2 linked regions of the Maricaulis maris genome follow. The protein of the gene in region 1 interacts with the protein of each later gene in a pairwise test. Links are inferred from orthologs where the notes say so. Each region holds a gene or a part of one and is shown on either strand. Other genes may lie near its edges. The genes, in order: mrdA and AAA969_RS07620.

Region 1 (11,931 bases):
CCGGCCAGGCTGGCCAGCTCCCGGCCTTCCTCGGGGTCGAGAAAGCCCTTCACCTCATCAGGATGGATCATCAGGAAATTGCCGGGTTACGCATCTGGCGGCGCAGATCGGCCAGCTCATCGGCCCGATCGCGCAAATCGCTGATCCGCAAGGCCAGCAAATCGCGCTCAACCCGCAGTCCCGACAGGGCCTCGGCATCGTGCAGCGACATCATCTCAAGCATCGCGGCGTCAAAAACCGACTGTGCGCTCTGTGCATTGGCCATGGCGCCCTCGACGGCGCCGAGTGCGTCGGTGACCTCGGCACGCGACAGGCCCGCACCCTCAACCAGCAGCGCACGGCTGGCGGCGTCGATCCCGGCGGCGGCGCGCCAGACATCGACAAGATCGGCCTGGACAATCCCGACGGCCGTCGCGTCCTCAAGATCGACGTCGCCGACCTCAAGATAGAGCGCAAGGCCGCCCGGCCCGCTCTCACTGTCATGACCCGCCAGCTGGTTCATCCAGCGCATGGCGGTGTCCATCGAGCTGGCCTGGCGGATCAGGCCACGCGCCTCGAGGCGCGTGTTGAAACGGTCAACGGCGCTGTCGAGCTGACGGTGGGCGGGGGTAGAGGGGCCGGCAGAGCCGGGAAGCGAGGATGCGGCGATTGAAATCGGCGCACTGGCGCAGGCAGAGGCAAGGCAGCAAAAACTTATGGCCAGAACGGCTCGCCGGAATGCGCTCATTACTCAAACAATCCCAAGATCAATGGTCAGCCCCAACGTGATGCACGATATAGAGCGAAGGCCTTCTAGGCTATGGTTTATTGTATTTAGGACTGGCTAACGGCACAGTGATCGACATGGACGCATCCTACTCCCGCCGCCTCCTCTATCCGCCGATCCGCCCGCTGAAGGCCTCGCGACTGGCGGTCGGCAATGGCCACGACCTCTATGTCGAGGAGTGCGGTCGTCCCGATGGCCTTCCGGTGGTCACCCTGCACGGGGGCCCCGGAGGCGGCGCCTCACCGGCGCTGCGCCGGTTTTTCGATCCGCGCCGCTATCGCGTCATCCTGTTCGACCAGCGCGGCTGTGGTCGATCGACCCCGCACGGCGAGCTGGCGCACAACACGACCCAGGACCTCATCGACGACATTGAACGGATCCGGGAGGTCATGGGCATCGAGAAATGGGTGGTGTTTGGCGGCTCCTGGGGCGCCACGCTGGCACTTGCCTATGCGCGCGCCCATCCCGACCGTTGCATCGGCCTGATCCTGCGCGGCATCTTTACCTGCACACAGCGCGAGCTCGACTGGTTCTACAAGGATGGCGCCAACATGCTCTTCCCGGACGCCTGGGAACGCCTCGTTGATCCGCTGAGCCCGGAGGAGCGCGGAGACATCATCCGCGCCTATTACGAACGCCTCGCCGAGCCGGACATCATCCGCCGCCGCCCCGATGCGCTGGCCTGGTCACGCTGGGAAAGTGCGTTGATCTCGATGACCGGGGACCCCGCCGGTCCCCTCGCCGACCCGGTACGCGCTGACGCGCTGGCCCGGCTGGAGAGCCATTATTTCGTGCACAAGGGCTTCTTCGAGCGCGATGGCGAGCTGATCGAGGATGCCGACCGCTACAAGCATCTGCCGGGCATTCTCGTCCAGGGCCGATATGACGTGGTGACGCCACCCCAAACGGCATGGAGCCTCGCCCGGGCTTGGCCCAAGGCGAGGCTCCAGCTGATTGGCGATGCCGGCCATGCAGCCGGCGAGCCGGGCGTGGTCGACGCACTGGTGCGTGCGACCGACGCCTTTGCCGACAAGTTCGGCTAGCCGAGGCCGAGCAAGGCCCCGATGCCGCCGCCATTGAACTTGGCGTCCAGACCCAGCAGCAAAATGAGACCGATCGCCGGCGGGACCACAAACTTCACACAGAAGTGGAAGAAGGCGAACAGCCCGTTCGAGGCGTGGCTCAACTCGTCGCGCATGATCGTTTTCGGGATCACCCAGCCGGCAAACACCGCAACCAGCAGACCGCCGAGCGGAAGCAGGAAGCTGCCCGAGAGCCAGTCAACAAACTCGCCGGCGAAGGTCGAGGAGTAGACCGCGCCCGAGCCGATCATGAAGGCGAAGAAGCCCAGCAGCCAGGCGGCCGTCGGACGCGAGAAGTCGGAATGTTCCTCGATAAAGGCGACCGTGCCTTCCAGCAGGGAAATCGACGAGGTGATCGCGGCAATGAAGGCCAGCGCGAAGAAGGCTCCACCGATGATATTGCCCGCCGGCATGTCGGCGAAGACGGCCGGCAAGGCGGTAAAGATCAGGCCGAGGCCTTCGCCCGGATCGATCCCGACCATGAAGACGATCGGGAAGATCATCAGGCCGGCAATCAGGGCAACGGCGGTATCGGCACCGGCGATCAGCACCGAGGACGAACCGATATTGGTGTCCTTGGAGAGATAGGAGCCGTAGGTGATCATGATGGCCGAGGCGACCGAGACCGAGAAGAAGGCCTGGCCGAGAGCGGCCACGAAGGTCGCCCCCGTGACCGCCGAGAAGTCCGGCGTGAACAGGTAGGCGATGGCTTCACCGGCGGCGCCGGAGAACAGCGAGTAGATCGTCAGGCCGATCAGCATCACGAAGAAAAGCGGCATCAGGAAGGTCGCGACCTGCTCGATCCCGCCCTTCAGACCCCGGGCCACGATCAGCACGGTGATCAGCATGAAGACCGCATGCCACAGCAGCTGCGTGCCGTGACCCTGGTAGAACATGGTCGCGCCGTCGGGCTGACCGAAACCGCCGGCAAAGCCGGAGGCCGAATAGGCCATGACCTGGCCGGCAATGACCGAATACGTCGTCAGGATGAGGAAGCCGCCAGCGGTACAGACCCAGCCGACAATCGCCCAATTGGCCGACTTGCCCGCTTCCTGGGCCATCTTGCGGGTCGAGGAGATCGCTGATTGCTGGGCGTGGCGACCGATCGCGATTTCCGCCATCAGAACCGGCAGGGCGAACAGGATCACGCAGCCGATATAGATCAGGACGAAGGCCGAGCCGCCGTTCTGGCCCGTCATGAACGGGAAGCGCCACAGATTGCCAAGACCGACCGCGGAACCGACCGCCGCCAGAATGAATGCGAAGCGCGACGACCAATGCGCGTGCTGACCGGCTGGTATTGCCGCCATGAGAAACTCCCCTGAAACCGGACGCGAGCGTGCGTCCACCCCTTACTGAATTGCCGCGCACACTTCCTCAACCGGCCCAGCCGGTCAAGCGCGCGACGTTGTTGCAGTGCGGCGCAAAATCAGCCGAACAGGCCGGCTCCGCGCGGCGGCTCGGCATTGCGATGGATGTGGGCGCCCAGGATCAGCCCGAAGCCGGCCATCACGGCGAGCACGACCGTGCCGCCATAGGAAATCAGCGGCAGTGGCACCCCGACCACCGGCAGCAGGCGCGACACCATGCCGATATTGATGAAGACGTAGGAGGCGTAGGTGGTGATGATGCCGATCGTCATCAGGCGCAGGAACGGGCTCTTGCAGCTGATCGCGATGATTACGCCCTGGGCCATGATCAGCGCATTGACTGCCAGCACCGCGATCCCGCCAACAAAGCCGAATTCCTCGCCCAGCGCGGTGAAGATATAGTCGGTCTGCATCTCCGGCAGATAGCCCAGCTTGGACTGGGTCCCCTCCAGGAAGCCCTTCCCGGTCATGCCGCCCGAACCGAGCGTGATCACCGCCTGGTTGGGGTGATAGTTGATCCCGAGCGGGTCGAAATCCGGATTGAGGAAGGCGTGCACGCGATCCATCTGATAGTCGGCGAGAATATTCTCCAGACCGTAGAGTCCGATGCCGACAACACCGACCAGGCCGGCCCCGCCGACGATCAGGATGAACCACCAGCTCAGCCCGGCCATGAAGATCACCATCACACCGGTCGCCGCCAGCAAAAGCGTCGTGCCGAGGTCCGGCTGGCTGACGATCAGGGCGGCCGGAAGTCCGATGATCAGCAGCGGCGGCAGGAGACCGGAAATCGTCGTCACCTTGTCGTCGGGAAGGTCATGGTAGAAACGCGCCAGCGCCAGCACCAGCGAGAGTTTCATGATCTCCGCCGGCTGGATCCGGATCGGTCCGAGATCAACCCAGCGCTGGGCGCCATTGATGGTGACCCCGCCGATCTCCACCAGGACCAGAAGGATCAGTGCCCCGACATAGACCGGATAGGCGACTCCCATCCAGAAGCGCGGCGGGAACATCGCAATCACAAGCATGCCGGCAAAGCCGAGGGCAAAGCGGATCGCGTGATTGATTGCCCACGGCTCCCAGCTGCCGCCACCGACCGAGTAGAGCATGCCGACACCGGCCGCCCCGAGCAGGACCAGAAGCAGGACAAGGGTCCAGTTCAGCTCCATCATCTTGCCGGGCAGGTCGCGCGGCACACTCTCGCGGAAGACAGCCATCAGGCACCTCCCGGCACGTTGTTGCCTAGATCGGCAAACACGCCGGCCCGGCTGGACGGATCCCGCGCGACGGTGCGTTGCAGGATGTCGCGCGCCGGCCGCGTCGCGGCTGAGGAGCCGCCGCCGTGCTCGACAACGACAACGCAGGCATATTTCGGTTCGGCTGCCGGCGCGTAACACATGAAGAGGCCATGATCGCGCAGACGCCAGGGCAGATCGGCCTGCTCGCGGACGCCGCTTTCGCGCTCGGCCGCCGTGATGGAATAGACCTGCGCGGTGCCGGTCTTGCCCGCCATCTCGATATCACCGAGCCCGAGGCCGCCGAGGGAATAGGACGTCCCGCCCGGCTCCTCGACAACGGCCCGCAAACCGTCGCGGACGCTGGCCAGCGCCGCATCGTTGACACCGATATGGGCCGCCGGCGGCATCATCGCATTGCGATAGAGGGTGGGGGTCACCGCCCGGCCCGAGGCCACGCGCGCCGTCATCACCGCCAGCTGCAAGGGCGATGTGGTCACGAAGCCCTGCCCGATCCCGGTATTATAGGTGTCGCCGGTCGACCAGCCCTGGTCATACCGGGCCCGCTTCCAGGCCGGGTTCGGCATATTGCCGCGACGCACACCGGCGATGCCGATGTCGAATTGCTCACCGATGCCGAACCGGGTCGCCATCTCGTGGATGCGATCGATCCCGAGGCGTTCGGCGATTTCGTAGAAGAAAATGTCACAGGAAGTCTTCACCGCATCGCGCAGATTGACCGGCCCGTGGCCGCGCCGACGCCAGCAGTGGAATTCGCGATTTCCGAGCCGCACCGAGCCGGTACAGTTCACCCGCTCGGTCGGCGGGATGACGCCATGCTCCAGCGCGGCCGCCGCAACCACGGCCTTGAAGGTCGAGCCGGGCGGATAGGTCCCCTGGATCGACTTCTGGAACAGCGGATTATGGTCATTGTCGCGCAAGGCGGCGTAATCCGCCGAGGAAATCCCGCCAACAAACAGGTTGGGATCAAAGCTGGGCGTCGAGACCAGCGCAATCAGCTCGCCCGTATTGACGTCCATCACCACCGCCGAGGCACTTTCCTGGCCAAGCCGTTCGTGGGCAAAGCGCTGGATATCGGCATCCAGAGTGAGGACGACATCCCGTCCCGCGACCGGCTCGGTCGATTGCTCTGGCAACTCGCGGATCACGCGGCCGCGGGCATTGACCTCGGTCTTCAGGGCACCGGCCTGCCCGCGCAAATCCATCTCGCGCGCGACCTCGACCCCGGTCTTGCCGACGCGGAAACCCGGGTGGCGAAGGAGCCGCTCGGCATCGCGCGGATTATTGGCAATGTCGTCGTCATTGGGCGGCTGAACATAGCCAATCACATGGGCAAAGGACGGGCCATAGGGATAGGAGCGCACCTCGCCGACATCCGGCGTCACACCGGCGAGATCCGGGGCGTTGAGATTGATCGAGGCAAAGGTATGCCAGTCCAGATCATCGGCGACGGTGATGGCGTGGAAGCTGCGCTGGCCACGGGCCGTGCGCAGGACACGCTCGCGCTCATAATTGCTCAGCGGCAGGAAAGGCTGGAGGCGGTCGAGCGCCGAGCCGACATCGCCGGACTGCTCGGGCACCAGCAGGACCCGATAGCTGTCCCGATTATCGGCCACGGCAACACCGAAGCGGTCGAGGATCCGCCCGCGTGACGGCGGCAGCAGATTGAAATTGAACTGATTGTCTTCCGACATCAGCCGGTAGCGTTCGGTTTCGAGGACTTGCAGCGAATACAGGCGAGCGCCCAGCCCGAGGAAAGCGAGACCGCCCGCGCCTGCGGTCAGCAGGGCGCGGCGCGTGAATTTCAGATCCTGTTCCTGGCGGTCAGCACGCATGGAAAACCGTCCTCATCCTCCGATAAAGCCGGAGCCGCGTGAGCGGCGGCGTTTCAGGACCAGATAGGCTGGCAGCGGGAACATCAGGAGCGACGCGGCGATCTCGATCACCAGCGGCTGCAGGTCGGCCATCTGCTCGAGGGCGAAACTGCCCGCCGCGAAGGCGAGACCATGGGCCAGCAGAAGCGTGGCGCCGAAGCGCAGCAGCACGGGTGGCAGATCGCGCGGCATGCCTTCTTCCCCGCGAAAACGAAAGACCGAGATCGAGACCAGGTAGGACAGCGCCCATACGCCCATCGGCGCGCCGGTCAGGAGGTCCTGGGTCAAGCCGATGGCGAAGACCGCGATCGGCGGCATGAATTGCGGGCGAACACCGGACCACAGGAAAATGGCCATCAGCGTCAAGGTCGGCATGATCGTCAGCCCGTCAACGAGACGGGTCGGCGAGGCCTGGACGATCAGCGCCAGAAGGACAGAGACAAGACAGCCTGTCGCGGCGAGCCAGGGCGAGCTTCGGTCAGTCGGTTTTCTCACTGGACCTCCTCCGCCGCATTGGCCCCGTCGGTATCGACGTCATTGTCGCCATCATTGTTCCCGTCACCGGTCTCGGCGATCGCCGGACCTGCGGTTTCCGGAACTTCCGGCTCGATCTCCCGGTCCGGCGGCGTCACCCGCTGGTAGGGCCAGACCCAGACAAAATCGACCGGCGCCTGGTCCGAATAGAGCCGGACGCGCCAGCCGCCATCGCGGGTCGCCACCGCCTCACCTACCGGCAAGCCCCGCGGCAGGATACCATCATCACCGGACGATACGATCCGGTCGCCGGGCTGGATGTCCGGCGCCCGGCCAACATAGTCCAGACGCGGGAACTCAGAATTGTCCCCGACCAGGATCGCCCGGGCGTTCGAGCGGTCGGCCATGACGGGAATGCGTGAATTGAGGTCGGTCAGCAACAGCACCCGCGCCGAGCGGCGGCCGGTCTCGTAGACCCGCCCCACCAGGCCATAAAGATTGATCACCGGGAAGCCGTCGCTGATACCGGCCTCGCTGCCGCGGCCGATCAGGCGCGCCCGGACAAAGGGGCCACGCGGGTCGGCGACAGTCCAGGCGCCGATCCGGTCCTCGATGGCAGCGCTCTCCACATCGAGGGCGTCTTCATAGATTTCGATGCGGTCGCGCTGGCGATAAGCCAGGTCTTCCCAGTAGCGAGCCTCGATCAATTGCTGGCGCAGCTGGGCATTCTCATCGACGAGTTCGCCCTGTCGACGCCAGTAGGGACCGATATTCTTGATCCCGCGCAGGGGCTGGGCAACCAGATCGAGAAGCGGGGCTGCGACATCGGTGAAGCCGGCCCGGAAGCTGGCAAACGGGGCCGAGCGGGAGGCCGGACGATCAAAGGCGATCAACGCGCCGGAAACGACGAGAAGGGCAATGAACAGCGTTCGCGAAAAGCGGACACCCTGGTCACCATCATGTCGTGTCGAGCGTCGTGACGCCAACGCCTCACTCCTTCTCCCCCGTTACGTTGGTGGAGATTACACCGCTTCGGAGAGTATGGGACGCCAGATCCGAAGGTCTTCAACCGCCTTGCCGCAACCCAGCACGACACAGGACAGCGCGTCATCAGCGAGACTGACAGGCAGGCCGGTCCGCTCACGCAGCTCGGTATCGAGATTACGCAGCAGTGCACCGCCGCCGGTCAGGACAATGCCCTTGTCGACAATATCAGCCGCCAGCTCCGGCGGCGTCGCCTCGAGGGCCTGCTTGACCGCCTCCACGATCTGCTCGACCGGCTCGGACAGGCTGTCGGCGATCATCGCTTCGGTGACCGCGATCTCGCGCGGGACACCGTTCATCAGGTCGCGGCCCTTGATATTCAGTGACAGCCCCTCGCCTTTGACGGGCGGCATGGCCGAACCGATTTCCTTCTTGATCCGCTCGGCCGAGGTCTCGCCGATCAGAAGGTTCGCCGAGCGGCGAATATAATTGATGATGGCTTCGTCCATCTTGTCGCCACCGACCCGGACCGAGCGCGAATAGACAATGCCCGACAGCGACATCACGGCGACTTCCGTGGTGCCCCCGCCAATATCGACGATCATGGAGCCGGTCGGCTCGTCGATCGGCAGCCCGGCGCCGACCGCGGCCGCCATGGGTTCGTCGATCAGGTAGACCTTGCGGGCGCCAGCGCCCAGAGCGCTTTCATGGATCGCGCGACGCTCGACCGCGGTCGCGCCGGAGGGGACGCAGATCACGACCTGCGGGCTCACCATTGCGCGGCGATTGTGCACTTTCTGGATGAAATGCTTGATCATTTCCTCGGCAACATCGAAGTCGGCGATGACGCCATCGCGCATCGGCCGGATCGCTTCAACATTGCCCGGTGTCTTGCCCAGCATCAGCTTGGCTTCGGCGCCCACCGCCTGCACGTGTTTGCGGCCTTTTTCGATCTTGTAGGCGACGACCGACGGCTCATTGAGCACGACGCCCCGTCCCTTGACATAGACAAGCGTGTTCGCGGTTCCCAGATCGATGGCGATATCCGCAGAGAGCAAACCGAAAAGGCTATTGAGCATGGGGGCGGTGAATCTCGACAAGTGTGGCGGCAAAGCCGCGGTGCAACTGTTTTTGTTGTGCGATGCTCCGCACAAGATTGCAAGGGGCGGACGGGCATTCCCGCTGTTACAGGGCAGGTATTAATCAGTCGTCAGGCGCCCGCTCAGGTTTTCGGTGACCGGGTCTCGGATGCGGGCGTTTCCGCGGCATCCTTGGCGAGCACCGCCGACGCCCCCCGGTTGCGGCGCAACCAGATCCGGGCCAGCAGCATGATGCCGATCCAGGCCAGGGCGGCGGCCGCAAAGGCAATGCCGACCAGCACCTTGCCCTCCGACAGCATGGTCCGGATGCTCTCCCCCATCAGGGCAACAATGAAAATCTTGGGCGCCGATCCCAGCGCCGTCCCCAGCGCAAAGGCCCAGTAGGGCGTGCGGGCAACACCAAATCCCATATTGACGACGATGAAAGGCCCGGACGGGACCCAGCGGACCACCATCGAGGCCAACAAGCCGTTACGCCCGATAAAATCGGAAATGCGGTTGGCCCAGTCGCCGCCATAGCGCTTGAAGAGATCGGCGCCGAAATAGCGCCCGATGACATAATTGACGGCGGCTGAAACCTGGGTCGCGATGAAGGCATAGATGGCGCCATTCGTCGGCCCGAAAGCGACCAGGGACGCGGCCGCCAGCCCGAACTGGGGCGCCCCCACGAAGGACAGGGCCGTGAAGACGAGGATGGTCAGGGGCAGCGCGTACCACTGGCTGGCCGACGCCTCGAACCAGCTGCCCGCGGCACCCGGCTCCACATCGAGCACGAAACGCCCGATCACGAACACGATCGCGACCACCGCGAACAAGGCAACCGACACACCCACAGCGCGGACCGCGCGGGCGTCCATACGCAGGAAAAAATCGGTCAGTCGGTTCATGTCAGCAGGAGCCCGGTCAAAGCGAGGGATCGCCTAACTAAGCACGCTTTGCCCGGCGGGCAATCACCCTGCGCCGTTTTCATCGCGCGGCGGCTGGCCGCTCATGTCGATGGCCTCGCCGGAAGCAATGGCCGCCAGCTTGACGCGCTGGATGGCCAGCACACCCAATTGCTCGTCGAGCACTTTCAGGATCTCGCGGGCCTCGTCCTGGTCGATGCGGCCGGGCGATTTCTCGGTCTCGCTCAGGCTTTCCATGATGGCGGAAATATTGCGCGCATTGCGGCGGCTCGCCTCACCGGCAAGTGCCAGCCAGTTGGCATCGTCAGCCTTCTCGATCGGCAGGAAGATCCCGCCGGCGAGGGCCGCGAGATGCTGGGCCGCGGCGGAAGCGCCGGACTCGGTCAGCTTGGCGATCCGGGCGTAGGAAATCTCGTTGGAAGAGTCAGGATCGGCGAGCGCATAGACGCGGGTCCGGCTGAGGTCGAGCAATTCCATGACCGACGGGATGCCGCCGACTTCCTCGAACACACGCGCCACGACTTCCTTGGGTTCGCCATAGCGGCGGATCTTCACAGGATTGAATGCCATTTGGGTGCCCCCGCACACGATTCTGGTTCCGAATAACCCTATTACAGGTGCCGACACTTGTTGGCTATTTCGTGGCACCGTAAATCCGCGACCGCAATTCCGCGCCCGCAGCTTCAATCGGCAGGGTCCGGTCAGCGGCGCGCTCGGCCTTCATCGCGTCCCCGGCCTCATAGGTCTCGACCCATTTGCGCGCAAAGCGGTCGCTCTCGATATCGGCCATGGCGTCATCGAAGACACGCTTCAGCTCCGGGCCGGCAATCCGGTCCTCGATCTGGCGGGCGCCGAATTCGGCGGTGTCAGAGATCGCCTCATACATGCCGGCGATGCCCCGGGACTGGATCAGGTCAGCGAGATATTTGATCTCGTGGACACAGTCGATATAGGCCATGCGCTCGCTGACACCGGCCGCCACAAGGCGCTCATAGCTCGCCTTGGCCAGCGCCACCAAGCCGCCAACCAGAACAACCTGTTCGCCGAACAGATCCGAAACCGTCTCCTCGCGGAAGGTGGTCGGGAAAATGCCAACCTGGCCCGAGCCGATCGCCGCGAGGTAAGCCAGCGCCAGCTCCCGGGCCTGACCGGATGCATCCTGGTGCACCGCCCAAAAGCCGATCAGCCCGCTACCCTTCTCGAACTCCTGACGCACCGCGCCGCCGGGCCCCTTGGCCGCCGCCAGGATGATATCGGCATCGGCGGGCGGGGCGATCAGACCGTAGTGGATGGAGAAGCCGTGACAGACGATCAGCGCCTGGCCCGGCTTGCGATGCGGCTCGATGGCCTCGGTCCAGATCTGGCGATGTGCCTCGTCGGCGGCCAGAAGGGAGATCGCATCGGCCCACGCCGCGGCTTCCGGCAGGGAGACCACCTCAAACCCGTCGGCCTCGGCCTTCACCCGCGACGGCGAGCCGTCCCGCAGGGCAATGCGGATCCCGGACACACCGCTATCGCGCAGGCACAGCGCGTGGGACCGGCCATGATTGCCGTAGCCGACAATCGCCAGTCGGCGGCTCTGAATGGGCTTCAGGTCGATATCCCGCGTGTAAAGCGGTTCCGTCGTCTCCACCGTCATCTGGCGACTCACTCCCGGCTTGATCGGGCCGATAGGACGGATCATTGACGTCCCTGTCCAGCCGCAGGCCCCTTCCCTGTCGGTCAGGTATCGAGCAAATCCGCCAGCGCAGAGCGGGCCTGCACCGGGTCGAGCGAGCGAATGCGCGGCCAGCTGCCGGTCTGGTTGCGGAACCAGGTGCTCTGACGCTTGGCGTAGCGGCGACTGTCGCGCTTGGCGAGCTCGACGGCCTCGGCCCGCGACAGCTCGCCACGCAGATAAGCCATCAATTGCGGGACGCCGAGCGCCTTGCTGGCCGGCAGGGTCGGATCCAGTCCGCGCGCCGCAAAGGCCGCGACCTCGTCCAGCGCGCCGGCCTCCAGCATGCGATCGAACCGATGTTCGATCCGCGCATAGAGCGCCTCCCGGTCCGGCTCGATCACCAGGCCGCGCCACTCGGAGGCGGCCAGCGGCGCGACGGTGTCGGCCTGGAAGTCACTCA
Region 2 (12,153 bases), 500 kb from region 1 along the record:
CACCACACGCCTCGCCGAGCTCGACGCCGCCTATGGTGATTTTCCGGCCCATAACGGCCTTTGGGACGCCGCCATGGCGACGCGCGACTCGCTGGCGGCGCGGCTGGCGGTCGCGCCGCTGGTCCTGGAAGCGCGCGGCCTTGACGTCACACCCGGCATGATCGACCGGCTCACCTCTGCCGGGGATGCCGAGAGTGCCGCCTGCCTGCGCATTATCTATGCCGAGGAAATCGGGCATGTCGCAGCTGGCGCGCGCTGGTTCCGGCATGTCGCCGAGCGGGCCGGCGAAGACCCGGTTACCTTGTTCCAGACGCTTGTTCGCCAACAATTTCCCGGTGGCCTCAAGCCACCGTTCAACGCCGCGGCCCGGCTCCAGGCCGATCTGACGCCTGATTTCTACGAAAGCCTCGCCTGATCCGGCGCATCTCTTGCATCGGCTTGTTGATATTCGGACCCGATTTGTGTCACATGCTCGCCTTGGGGTTCGGGGCAACCATAACTGAACGGCGTATTGGATGTTCACACGAGTGAAAGAAGCTGTTTGGGGAACGGCTCAACGCTGGTTTCCGGACCGGCAGATCTACCATCGTTCCGATGGTCAGGTCCGCTACTTCGCGATCTCCACGACGGTTCAGATTTCAGCCCTCATGGGGGCGACTGTCCTGGCCGGCTGGCTTTGTTTCTCCACGGTCTCTGTGGCCTTCCATGGCCAGGCCATGGCCGCCAAGGAACATGAGATCGAACGCGAACGTCTTGAATCCCACCGTCTCGTCGCCGAAGCCCGTGCGACTGAAGCGACCGCCATCTCGCTGATGGAATCGCGGATGGAGGAGTTCGACCGCACCGCCTACGAATTCCAGATGCGCCACGAGACCCTGCGTCAGCTCGTCGAATTTGCCGAGCAGTTGACGGGTCAGGAGATGGAGCCCTCTCCCGCGCTTGATGATGGTCGTGTCCTGATGGCGGCAACGCCGGCTGACCCGACCCCGCGCGAAGCCCGTGACCCGCTGATTGCGATTGCTGCCACGGCCTCCGGCGAGCCGGAAGACCAGGTGACCTATCTGATGGGCGAGCAGGACAGCGTCCTCGCCCAGGCCGAGGATGCAACGGAAGCCCGCCTGCAGAACCTGCGCGCTGTCCTGCGTCTGACCGGCCTCGATCTCGAAGCCGTGATCGCCGACAACCGGGACAGCACAGAGACCGGCGGCCCCTTCATTCCGCTCTCCGAGTCGGATGCCTTTGCCAACGCCTCTTCGGTCAATCTTGACCAGGCCTTCTCCAGCCGGATCACGCGGATTGCTTCGCGACTCCTCGAAGTCGAAGAACTGGAAGAGTTTGTCCAGGCGGGACCGCTGGGCGAGCCGGTCGGCGACACCTACCGGCAAACCAGTGATTTCGGCGTCCGCATTGATCCGTTCAACGGCCGGCCGACCTCCCACCGCGGCATGGACTTCGCGGCCTACCGCCGGGCACCGATCCAGGCGACCGGTCCCGGGCGGGTTGTTTACGCCGGCTGGCGTGGCGGCTATGGTCGTACTGTGGAAATCGATCATGGCTACGGGTTCCTGACCCGGTATGGACATCTCCACGAAATCGACGTGCGGCGTGGTGATACTGTGGAACGCGGACAGCGTATCGGGGGGATGGGGTCCACGGGTCGCAGTACGGCCACGCACCTGCACTATGAAATCTGGTATAACGGATCGGCAATCGATCCTGAGCGTTTATTGAGAGCTGGCCAATATGTTCAACAAGGGTAACAACCACTCCTCTCCCGAGACCGGCGCCAACAGCGCCCCCCCGAAAAGGAACGCCATGAAATCGAAAGCCCCCTCTATCCTTTCCAGCGACCTCGTTTTGACGGGTACGATCGTTTCTGACGGTGAAATCCAGCTGGATGGCACGGTTGATGGCGATGTGCGCGCGGGCTCACTGATTATCGGCGAGGACGCCACCGTGTCCGGTGAAGTGCAGGCCGAGACCGTGGTCATTCGTGGCCGCGTCACGGGCAGCGTTCGCGCCCGTCAGGTCCAGCTGGCCTCTACGGCTCGTATCGAAGGCGATATTGTCCATGCCGCCCTGTCGGTCGAGAGTGGCGCATTCTTCGACGGCCATTGCCGCCATTCCTCGGATCCGCTCAAGGATACCACACCGTCCCAGCCGGCGGTCGCCAAGGATACCGGCATGAAGGCCGAACCGATGGCGAAAGCTGACAGCAAGCCGCCGGCGCCGGCCAAGGGGCAGGACCCGCTCGGTTCGCTTGAGCCGCCCGTTGCGAGCAAGTCCGGCTTCTAGAGCCAACACACGCAGACACAAGAAAGCCGGCCCTCCTCGGAGCGCCGGCTTTTTTTGTGGCCCGATCAGAGCGTGTCCCGATCAGGCGTCGTCCTCGTCGCCACCGACGCGCGCCGCCAGGGCCGCCGCCATGAAGGCATCGAGATCACCATCAAGAACGCCGCCGGTATTCGACGTCTCCACATTGGTCCGCAGATCCTTGACCATCTGATAGGGCTGCAGGACGTAGGAGCGGATCTGGTGACCCCAGCCAATTTCGCTCTTGCTGTCCGCCTCGGCCTGCGCTGCGGCCTCGCGGCGTTGCAGCTCGACCTCGTAGACACGCGCCCGCAGCATCTCCCACGCGGTTGACCGGTTCTTGTGCTGGGACCGGTCATTCTGGCACTGGACCACGATCGGCTTTTCCTCGCCCGGCATGTCATAGGTCAGGCGGACGGCAGAATCGGTCTTGTTGATGTGCTGGCCACCGGCACCGGAGGCGCGATACGTGTCGGTACGCACCTTGGACACGTCGATGTCGACCTCGATCGCGTCATCGATCTGCGGGTAGACCCCGACCGAAGAGAAGCTGGTGTGGCGCCGCGCACTGGAGTCGAACGGCGAAATCCGGACCAGGCGGTGCACGCCCGCCTCGGTTTTCAACCAGCCATAGGCGTTCTCGCCCTTGACCAGGATGGTTGTTGATTTCAGCCCGGCTTCCTCGCCAGCCTGCTCTTCCATGATCTCGGACTTGTAGCCATGGGCATTGGCCCAGCGGGTATACATGCGGGCCAGCATCGCTGCCCAGTCCTGGCTCTCGGTGCCACCAGCGCCGGAATGGATCTCGACGAAGGCGTCATTGCCATCAGCCTCGCCCGAGAGCAGCGTCTCAAGCTGGGCGCGACGCATGCGCTCTGCCAGCCGTGTGAGACCGGCAACCGCCTCCTCGACCATGTCGGCATCGTCTTCCATCTCGGCCAGCTCGATGATCTCGAGACTGTCGGACAATTCCTGCTCGGCCTCGATCACGGTCTTGATCGCGGCTTCCAGACGGTTGCGCTCGCGCATGAGCGCCTGGGCCTGCTGCGGCTGGTTCCAGAAATCAGGGGCTTCCGATTTCGCGTTCAGCTCGTCGAGACGTTTCTGGGCTGTATCCCAGTCAAAGACGCCTCCTCAGCAGGCCAACTGCCTGCTGGATTTCGTCGGACAGGGTCTGGATGTCAGCACGCATGGGCGGTCAATCCTGCTGGTCTTCTAAATCATTCGGTCGCAAGGGATAATCAGCGCGGCTCGACGAAACAAGCCATGCCGTGCAGAGACGGGACCGGCCGGATCAGTAGAGACCGCCCAGCTCGTCTTCTTCCTCATCCTCATCACCCTCTTCCTCTTCGGCAAGCAGGAAGGCGAGCGGATCATCACTGACCGAGGAACGGGCGAAGCTGAGACCGCTTTCCTCTTCATCGGTCTGGCGCGAGGGCTCTGTGCCCGGGCGGAAGGCTTCGAGAATCACGCCGGACTGGCCCAGCACGCCGGGCTCGCCATCGACGCGGTTGACCGGAACCAGACGCACACCCGGCGGAACGCGGAAGGGGGCAACCGGATAGCCTTCAAGGGCGACTTCGAGGAAGTCACGCGCGATCGGCGCGGCGACGCGGCCCCCCGCCTCGCCCGCGCCCAGCTGATAGGGCGTGTCGAAGCCGACATAGACGCCGACAACCAGGTCGGGACCAAAGCCCATGAACCAGGCATCGCGGAAATCATTCGTGGTCCCGGTCTTGCCCGCCAGGGTCCAGGGCAATGAACGCAGCGCGGTCCCCGTACCGCTCTGCACAGCGCCTTCAAGCATGTGCACGACCTGGTAGGCGGTGACAGGATCGATCACCTCTTCACGGGTCTCCGGGAAACGCGGTTCGAGAACGGTCTGGCGGTCCCAATCAGCGGTATCGCATGTGTCACAGGGCAGGACTTCGTGGGCGAAGATGGTGGCGCCGGTTCGATCCTGGACACGGTCGATGATGGTCGGCTCGACGCGGCGGCCGCCATTGACCATCGTCGCATAGGCCGAAACGAGCCGGTAAAGCGTCGTTTCGCCAGCGCCGAGCGCCATCGCCAGAACCGGCTCCAGATCATCATAGATCCCGAAACGGACGCCGTAATCGACGATGGGGGCCATCCCCATTTCCTGGGCCAGGCGAACCGTCATCACGTTCCGCGACAGCTCCAGTCCGAGCCGAAGGGTCGACATGCCATAATAGCGCTCGGAATAGTTGGACGGCATGTAGAAACGCTCATCCGCACCCCCCGACGCGATGAAGGGGGCATCGAGGATCAGGCTGGCCGGGGTATAGCCATTGTCCAGCGCCGAGGCATAGACGAAGGGCTTGAACGCCGAGCCCGGTTGCCGGCGCGCCTGGGTGGCGCGGTTGAACTGGCTGTGCTGGAAGGAATAGCCACCGACCATCGCAAGCACGCGGCCGGTATGCGGATCCATCGCCATGATCCCGCCATTGATCGCCGGCACCTGACGCAAGCCATACTGGCCCTCGGAGAAGCCCTCCTGGTCAGCAATGCTGGCGACCAGGATGACATCACCGGCGGTCAGCACCTCGGACGGACGGCTGACGGCCGGGCCGATTTCGCCGTCGGGCAGGTTTTCCCGTGCCCATTCCAGCGCCGACATCGGGATCGAACCTTCCTCGCCATTGAGCAGGCCGATCCGGGCCGCATTGGCCGTTGTCTCGAGTACGACGGCCTGCAGCCAGCCCTCGTCCAGATCGCGCGGGATGTCCACTTCGGCGAGACGCTCGGTCCAGCCGTCGCCCAGCTCGATCGTCGACAGCGCGCCGCGATAGCCGTGGCGGCGATCATAGGCTTCAAGGCCGCCCCGCAATGCGCTGCGAGCGGCGAGCTGCATGCGCGTGTCGAGCGTGGTGCGGATTGACAGGCCGCCATCATAAAGCTCGTCCTCGCCGTAAAGCGAGAACACTTCGCGGCGAACATTTTCGACGAAATACTCGGCCGCGGTGTAGGTCGCACCGGACAGGCGATCGACTGTTTCCAGCGGGCGGGCCATGGCCTCACGCGCGGCAGCCTCGGTCACATAGCCATTTTCAGCCATCCGCGAGAGCACCCAGTTGCGGCGCTCAAGGGCAGCCTCGTGATGGCGCTCAGGATGGTAATTCGCCGGCCCCTTGGGCAGCGCCGCCAGATAAGCGATCTCGTGAAGCTCGAGCTCGTCCAGCGAACGCCCGAAATAGTTCAGGGCCGCCGCAGCAACCCCATAGGCCCGGTTTCCGAGATAGATCTCGTTGAGATAGAGCTCGAGGATCTGGTCTTTGGTGAAGGCGCGCTCGATGCGGCGCGACAGGACCATTTCCTGGACCTTGCGCTCCAGGCGCTGCTCGCTCGACAGCAGGAAGTTCTTGGCCACCTGCTGCGTGATGGTCGAGGCCCCTTCGAGGCGGCGCCCCTGAAGGACATTGCTGATATTGGAGAGCCCGGCCCGGATAATGCCTCGGAAATCGAGGCCGCCATGTTCGTAGAAATTCTTGTCCTCGGCCGAAATAAAGGCGTGGACGACATTCTGCGGAATGTTGGCAATCGGCACAAAGACCCGGTGCTCACGCGCATACTCGGCGATCAGCAGACCGTCGCCGGCATGCACCCGGCTCATGATCGGCGGCTCATACTCGGCCAGCTGCTGATAGTCGGGCAGATCATCGGTCACCCGAACGACGTAGACGGCAACGGCAATGAAGCCGATGACGGCAAGAACCGCAGCCGCGATCCCACCCCAAAGGGCTGTCCGCAAGACATTACGCAAGGTGAAGATCTTCATTTTGCCCTCTGGCCACTCTATCCGCCGGTCAGCCTGTGCGATTGAGCATGACTCCGCGGCGGCATTATGGCCGCGCTCGCCGCGAGATTAAAGGGAGTCAGCGGGCTGGAAGTGCAATCGCCGTCTCGTCCAGCAACTCGCCATCATCACCACGCCGCGCGAAATAGCTGTCGATCCCGCGCGCAACCGCTTCCATCTGCCGACGACGCGCGGCCGGCGAGTTCAGATTGCTCTCGTCGGTACGGTTGGTGACAAAGCCCATCTCGAGCAGGACAGCGGGCACCCGGGGGTCCAGCAACACGAAGAGATTGGCCTGGCGATGCGGATTGGCGAGGAGCGGTCCGGCGTCGTCGAGATGCTCCAGCAGGACTTCCGCGAAGGCCGAGGACTGGTTGCGCTTCTCGCGCAGCTCAAGCTCGACCAGAATATTATTCACATCGGCTTGCTGGGTATGGTTCGAATCTTCCCGGGCCCGGGCGCGCGCCCGGTTCTCGGCGCGATCGTTCAGTGTATAGACGGCCGCGCCCCGGACATCCGGATTGCTGGAGCTGTCGGCATGGATCGACAGGAACAGGTCGGCGCGGGCGTCTTCCATCACGCCCACCCGCTCTTCCCAGGACGGGTAAACGTCGCGGTCGCGTGTCATCAGGACCTCATAGCGTCCGGTCGCCTGAAGCTGACGGCGCAGCTCGCGGGCAGCCTCCAGCGTGACCTGGCTTTCATGGGTACCACTGCGACCGATCGAACCGGGATCGCGGCCGCCATGCCCGGCATCGATAACGATGACGCGGCGCTCGCGCTGCGGCGGCACGTAAACGGCCTCGACGCGTTCGGCGATCAGCGAATCAAGTGAGTCAGCGCGGGTATGATTGAACCCCGACGCGTTCTGGAAACTGTCCGCAGTGGACCGTTCCATATCGATGACCAGGCGATGATTGCCGCCCGGCGTCGCCGGATCGAGGGCGAACTGGCTGACGATAACGGCAGGATGTTCGAGTTCGAACACCACGCGGGAGCTCGACGCGGAATTGTCGAAGAAGCGAAAACCGTCGACGAGGCCGTGTCCGACCCCCTCACCCGATGCGAGATTGGCCACCGACCAGCGCGCCTGCGGCAGGTCAACGACCAGACGGTCGGACAGGCCGTCCAGGGTAAAGGCCCGGAATTCGGCCGGCTCGGATGTTTCAATGACGACGCGCGTCGTCGCGGCTTCCACGCCAAAGCGAACATCACGGACCTCCTGGTCCGCGAAGCCCGTTCCGGCGGCCGCCAGAACGGCTGACACCGCCATGAAAAACTGTTGAACCCGCATTGTTACACCATCGCACACACCGTGATTCTGTCCACGGCTTTTGCGGAACGCTAACGCACGGAACTTGACGTTTGGTTGATGCCGGGACGGTTTTTCCAGCGGGCGTTCGCCTACGGCGGGAAAGCCTTTTCTTCCGCATTCGAATGTTGCATGTTGCCAAGGCCTTGGCGACGCACCGCCGGATAAGCCGGTCGAGTGCATGCGCCGGGCGCGAAGCGGCTGGGCCTCACAGGCCTGCCAACACGCTAATCGTCGCCCCGGTCCGACCGAAGAATAATCCGGGGCCCCGACCGCCGCGTCCACCCAAACGGTGCTGGACGCTTATGGTAACTGCCGATGCGCGGGGAGCGCCTGATGCCTAGAGCAATGAAAACAGGCCGCACCCCGTCCATCTCGCCCCCGCCGCCACGCTTGTCCCTGTCTCGCCATTTGATGGCTCACAGGCGATCGTGCGCGCGCGCAGGAGACGACTTTAATGTCCAAGAAAATGTTGATCGATGCGGGTCATCCGGAAGAGACCCGCGTCGTCGTGCTCGACGGTTCGAAAGTTGAGGATTTTGACTTCGAAGCGGCCGCTCGCCGCCCCATTCGCGGAAATATCTATCTCGCCAAGGTAACGCGTGTAGAGCCCTCGCTTCAGGCGGCGTTTGTGGAGTATGGCGGCAATCGCCACGGCTTCCTCGCCTTCAATGAAATCCACCCGGATTACTATCAGATCCCTTACGAGGACCGCATGGCCCTCGCCGAGGAAGAAGCCTCTGCGGCGCATGACGATGAAGACGAGGCTGACGACGCCAAGTCCGAAACCGTCGCCGCCGGCAATGGCGACGACGCTGACAGCGATAGCGAGAGTGAAGCCCCTGAAACCATCGGGGACGACAGCGAGGAAGACGATATCAGCGACCAGCAGGCCGCCCGTCGCCGTCGCCAGATGTTCCGCAAGTACAAGATCCAGGAAGTCATCAAGCGCCGCCAGATCCTGCTGGTGCAGGTGGCCAAGGAAGAGCGTGGCAACAAGGGGGCCGCGCTGACGACCTATCTGTCACTGGCTGGCCGCTATTGCGTGCTGATGCCGAACACGCCGCGGGGCGGCGGGATCTCCCGCAAGATCGCCAATGCGTCGGATCGCAAGCGCCTGAAGTCGGTCGTGTCCGAGCTCGATCTGCCCAAGGGTGTCGGCCTGATCATCCGCACAGCGGGGGCGTCCCGGACCAAGACCGAGATCAAGCGCGATGCCGACTACCTTTTGCGTCTGTGGACCAATATCCGCGAACTGACCCTGAATTCGGTCGCTCCGGCGCTGATTTACGAGGAAGGCAATCTGGTCAAGCGGGTGATCCGCGATCTCTACGACAAGGAGATCGACGCCGTGCTTGTGGAGGGTGAAGAAGCCTACAAGGAGGCGAAAGCCTTCATGAAGATGCTGATGCCCAGCCATGCCAAGAAGGTGCAGCACTACAAGGAAACCGTGCCGCTTTTCCTGCGCCACCAGTGTGAGGCCCAGCTCGAGGCGATCTATTCGGCCGTCGCGCCGCTCAAGTCCGGTGGCTATCTCGTGATCAACCCGACCGAGGCGCTGGTCTCGATCGACGTGAACTCGGGCAAGTCGACCCGCGAGCGCAATATCGAGGCGACCGCCCTCAAGACGAACATGGAAGCGGCGGCCGAGGCCGCCCGCCAGATGCGACTGCGTGACCTGGCCGGCCTGATCGTCATCGACTTCATCGACATGGACGAGAACAAGAATAATCGTGCCGTCGAGAAGAAGATGAAGGACATGCTGAAGCGTGACCGCGCCCGCCTGCAGGTTGGCCGCATCTCGCAATTCGGCCTGATGGAAATCTCGCGCCAGCGACGCCGCTCCAGCCTGCTGGAAGGCTCCACCACGACTTGCCCGACCTGTAAGGGCACCGGCCATCTGCGCTCGACCGAATCGAGTGCCCTCGTCGCCCTGCGCGGCCTGGAAAAGGAAGGCACGCGCGGTCGCGCCAAGCGGGTTCGCATTTCCGTTCCGACCTCGGTGGCCATCTACCTGCTCAACGAAAAGCGCGATCATCTCCTGATGATCGAACAGCGCTTCGCAATGAGCATCTCGGTGACCGCCGATGACAGCATCCTGGCACCGGAATTCTCGATCGAGGCCCTGGAGAACCGCGAGCCGGGTGAAGAACTCCCGATCGCGCCGCTGTCGGTCGAATCGATCGAGGCGATCGAGATCGATGACACCTCCGATGAGGATGACGACGAGGATGAGGCGGAAGCCCGGGGCGAGGGTCGCGATGAGCCGCGCGACGCGTCCGGTGGCCGTCGCCGCCGTCGCCGCCGTCGTCGCAAGCCGTCGTCGGACGATACGGCTGCCGCCATGGAAGTCGTCAATGTCGAGGCCGATGGCCAGGACGATGATGATGAGGGTGACGAACCGAAGGCTGCCCGCAGCGCCAGCGATGAGGATGGTGATGACCAGCCGCGCCGCCGCCGCCGTCGTGGTCGCCGCGGTGGTCGCGGACGCCGTCGCACCGAGGATGAGGTCAATGCGGACGAAGCCGGTACCGAATCCGGTGACGCCACTGACGCGGCCGCACCGGCAGCCGACGAAGGCACGGAAACCGGGGTCCCGGCGGAGACCGCGGTTGCGGATTCGGCGTCCGGGGATGCCCCGTCCGACAGCGCCGAGGCCAGCGAAGAGAAGCCGAAGCGCAAGCGGACTCCGCGTCGCCGCTCGACCAAATCCGAACCGGTAGCCGAAGCTCCGGCTGAGACCGACGTGACCGCTGAACCGGCGGCCGAAGCCGAGGCTCCGGTCGCGGAGGAGGCTCCGAAGAAGCGCACCCGTCGCCCCCGCAAGAAAGCGGCGGACGTTGAGGCCGAGGCCGCTGCCGCGGCAACGCAAACGGACACCGCCGAGGCCGCACCAGCCGCCGAGGACGAGGCGCCGAAGCCGAAGCGTCGCGCCCCGCGTCGCAAGAAGGCCGAGGAACCGGTCGCAGAGACGGCTCCGGCGAAGCCAGTTGAACCGGCTGCAGAGCCGGCGGCCGAAACGCAGCCGGAGGCGACGGAATCCGAGCCGGAAGCCAGTGAGACTGAAACCGCTGCGGCCGAGAAGCCTGCCAAGGATGATGGCAAGCCGAAGCGTCGCGGCTGGTGGAACCGGACAGGCTTGTTCGGCAACTGATCAGGATCAGGGTTGCCCGGCGGTGCCGGGCAACCCATCTTGATAGAGGACGTGGCGTCCTGGGGTGATGCTGCTATCATGGGCCGAGCGGGGGCCGATCAGTGGAGGCAGGATGTCCATCCTGAAAACCGTCGCTACAGCCTGCGTTCTTGCTGTGGCCACACATGCGTCAAGCCTGGCTCAATCCTTGATCCGGGACACGGAAATCGAGCACATGCTGCGCGATTATTCCGACCCCATTCTCGAAGCCGCCGGCCTGCGCCCCGCTGATGTCGATCTCTACATCGTCGCTGATCCCACGCTGAACGCCTTCGTCACCGGTGGCCAGAACATCTTCCTGCACACCGGAATCATCCTGGAATCAGAAACCCCCAATCAGCTCAAGGGCGTGATTGCGCACGAAGCCGGCCATATCTCCGGCGCGCACCTGGCCCGCGTGGGCGATGGTGTATCCGCCGCCCAAGCGCCGATGTTCGTCAGCCTCGGGCTCGGCGTCCTTGCAGCCCTGGCCGGGGAAGGCGGAGCCGCCGGGGCCCTGCTCGCCTCATCGCAGCAATTCGGTGCGCTCTCCTTCATGACCTATAGCCGCGCCCAGGAGGCCTCCGCCGATCAGGCCGGGCTGCAATTCCTTGAGGCGAGCGGCCAGTCCGCCGAAGGGCTGGTGCAATTCTTCGAGCGTTTCCGCTACCAGGAAGTGATGTCGAACGCGCGGCGTTATCCGTATTTCCGCTCGCACCCGCTCTCCTCGGAGCGGATTTCCAATCTGCGCGGCGGGGCAACCGAGTCGCCCTATTACGAGACCGTCGACAGTCCCGAGGAAATCGCCCGTCTGCAGCGGATCCAGGGCAAGATTTACGGCTTTCTGGCTGAACCGGAATTTGTCTTCTATCGCTATCCCGAGAGCGATCAGAGCCTGCCCGCGCGTTACGCCCGGGCCGTGGCCTATTATCATGACGCCCGCCTTGACCGGGCGCTCGAGGAAATCGAGAGCCTGCTCGAGGAAGAGCCGGACAACCCCTATTTCCATGAGCTCCATGGCCAGATGCTGTTTGAAAGCGGGCATGCCGAAGATGCGATCGAGCCGAACCGCCGTTCGGTCGAGCTGGAACCCACCGCTCCGTTGCTTCGGGTCAACCTCGCCAACGCAATGATCGCGACCGATAATCCGGACTATCTGGAAGAAGCCGCCCAGCATTTGCGGGTGGCGCTGGATATCGAGCCCGACAATGGTTTCGCCTGGTATCAGCTCTCCATCGTGCATGAGCGCAATGGCGATACGGCGCTGGCCCAGCTGGCGATTGCCGAGCAATCCTACGCCGCCGGCAACCGCCAGCGCGCTCATCAATTTGCCTCGCGCGCGCGGACAGCGCTGGAAATCGGAACGCCGGCCTGGGTGCGCGCGACAGAGATCGAGGCCGTGTCCATTCCGACCGAGGCAGAGATGCGGCAGATGCGTCGCCAGCAGCGCAACTGATCGGACCCTGCATGGCACCGCCTCCGGCTGATGATGGCGAAACCGCGCCGACCCTGACCGTGCAGCCGGTCGACGGCCTTACC

What was found.
Region 2: the proteins of mrdA (region 1) and AAA969_RS07620 interact in binary tests that used the Escherichia coli proteins (3 or more experiments, as listed by UniProt). The link is inferred for Maricaulis maris from one-to-one orthologs.

The regions. Positions count from the first base shown.
Region 1 is NZ_AP027270.1:2,131,071-2,143,001, forward strand. Bases 3,873-6,776 are described here. They hold mrdA (penicillin-binding protein 2), read right to left. Parts: upstream 6,310-6,776; coding sequence 4,435-6,309; downstream 3,873-4,434. Other genes in these bases: rodA (rod shape-determining protein RodA), read right to left, coding at 3,873-4,435; mreD (rod shape-determining protein MreD), read right to left, coding at 6,322-6,776. Also shown: AAA969_RS10115 (class I SAM-dependent methyltransferase), read right to left, coding at 1-71; AAA969_RS10120 (hypothetical protein), read right to left, coding at 71-727; pip (prolyl aminopeptidase), read left to right, coding at 844-1,809; AAA969_RS10130 (sodium-dependent transporter), read right to left, coding at 1,806-3,158; more of rodA, read right to left, coding at 3,278-3,872; more of mreD, read right to left, coding at 6,777-6,843; rod shape-determining protein MreC, read right to left, coding at 6,840-7,808; AAA969_RS10155 (rod shape-determining protein), read right to left, coding at 7,845-8,885; AAA969_RS10160 (TVP38/TMEM64 family protein), read right to left, coding at 9,029-9,793; AAA969_RS10165 (hypothetical protein), read right to left, coding at 9,857-10,381; ilvC (ketol-acid reductoisomerase), read right to left, coding at 10,446-11,495; tRNA (adenosine(37)-N6)-dimethylallyltransferase MiaA, read right to left, coding at 11,534-11,931. UniProt on the Escherichia coli protein: Catalyzes cross-linking of the peptidoglycan cell wall. Responsible for the determination of the rod shape of the cell. Is probably required for lateral peptidoglycan synthesis and maintenance of the correct diameter during lateral and centripetal growth.
Region 2 is NZ_AP027270.1:1,629,488-1,641,640, forward strand. Bases 3,361-6,486 are described here. They hold AAA969_RS07620 (penicillin-binding protein 1A), read right to left. Parts: upstream 6,113-6,486; coding sequence 3,608-6,112; downstream 3,361-3,607. Other genes in these bases: AAA969_RS07625 (N-acetylmuramoyl-L-alanine amidase), read right to left, coding at 6,210-6,486. Also shown: AAA969_RS07600 (ferritin-like domain-containing protein), read left to right, coding at 1-415; AAA969_RS07605 (M23 family metallopeptidase), read left to right, coding at 528-1,760; AAA969_RS07610 (polymer-forming cytoskeletal protein), read left to right, coding at 1,816-2,295; more of AAA969_RS07625, read right to left, coding at 6,487-7,403; AAA969_RS07630 (Rne/Rng family ribonuclease), read left to right, coding at 7,900-10,596; AAA969_RS07635 (M48 family metalloprotease), read left to right, coding at 10,709-12,070; AAA969_RS07640 (GNAT family N-acetyltransferase), read left to right, coding at 12,082-12,153. UniProt on the Escherichia coli protein: Cell wall formation. Synthesis of cross-linked peptidoglycan from the lipid intermediates.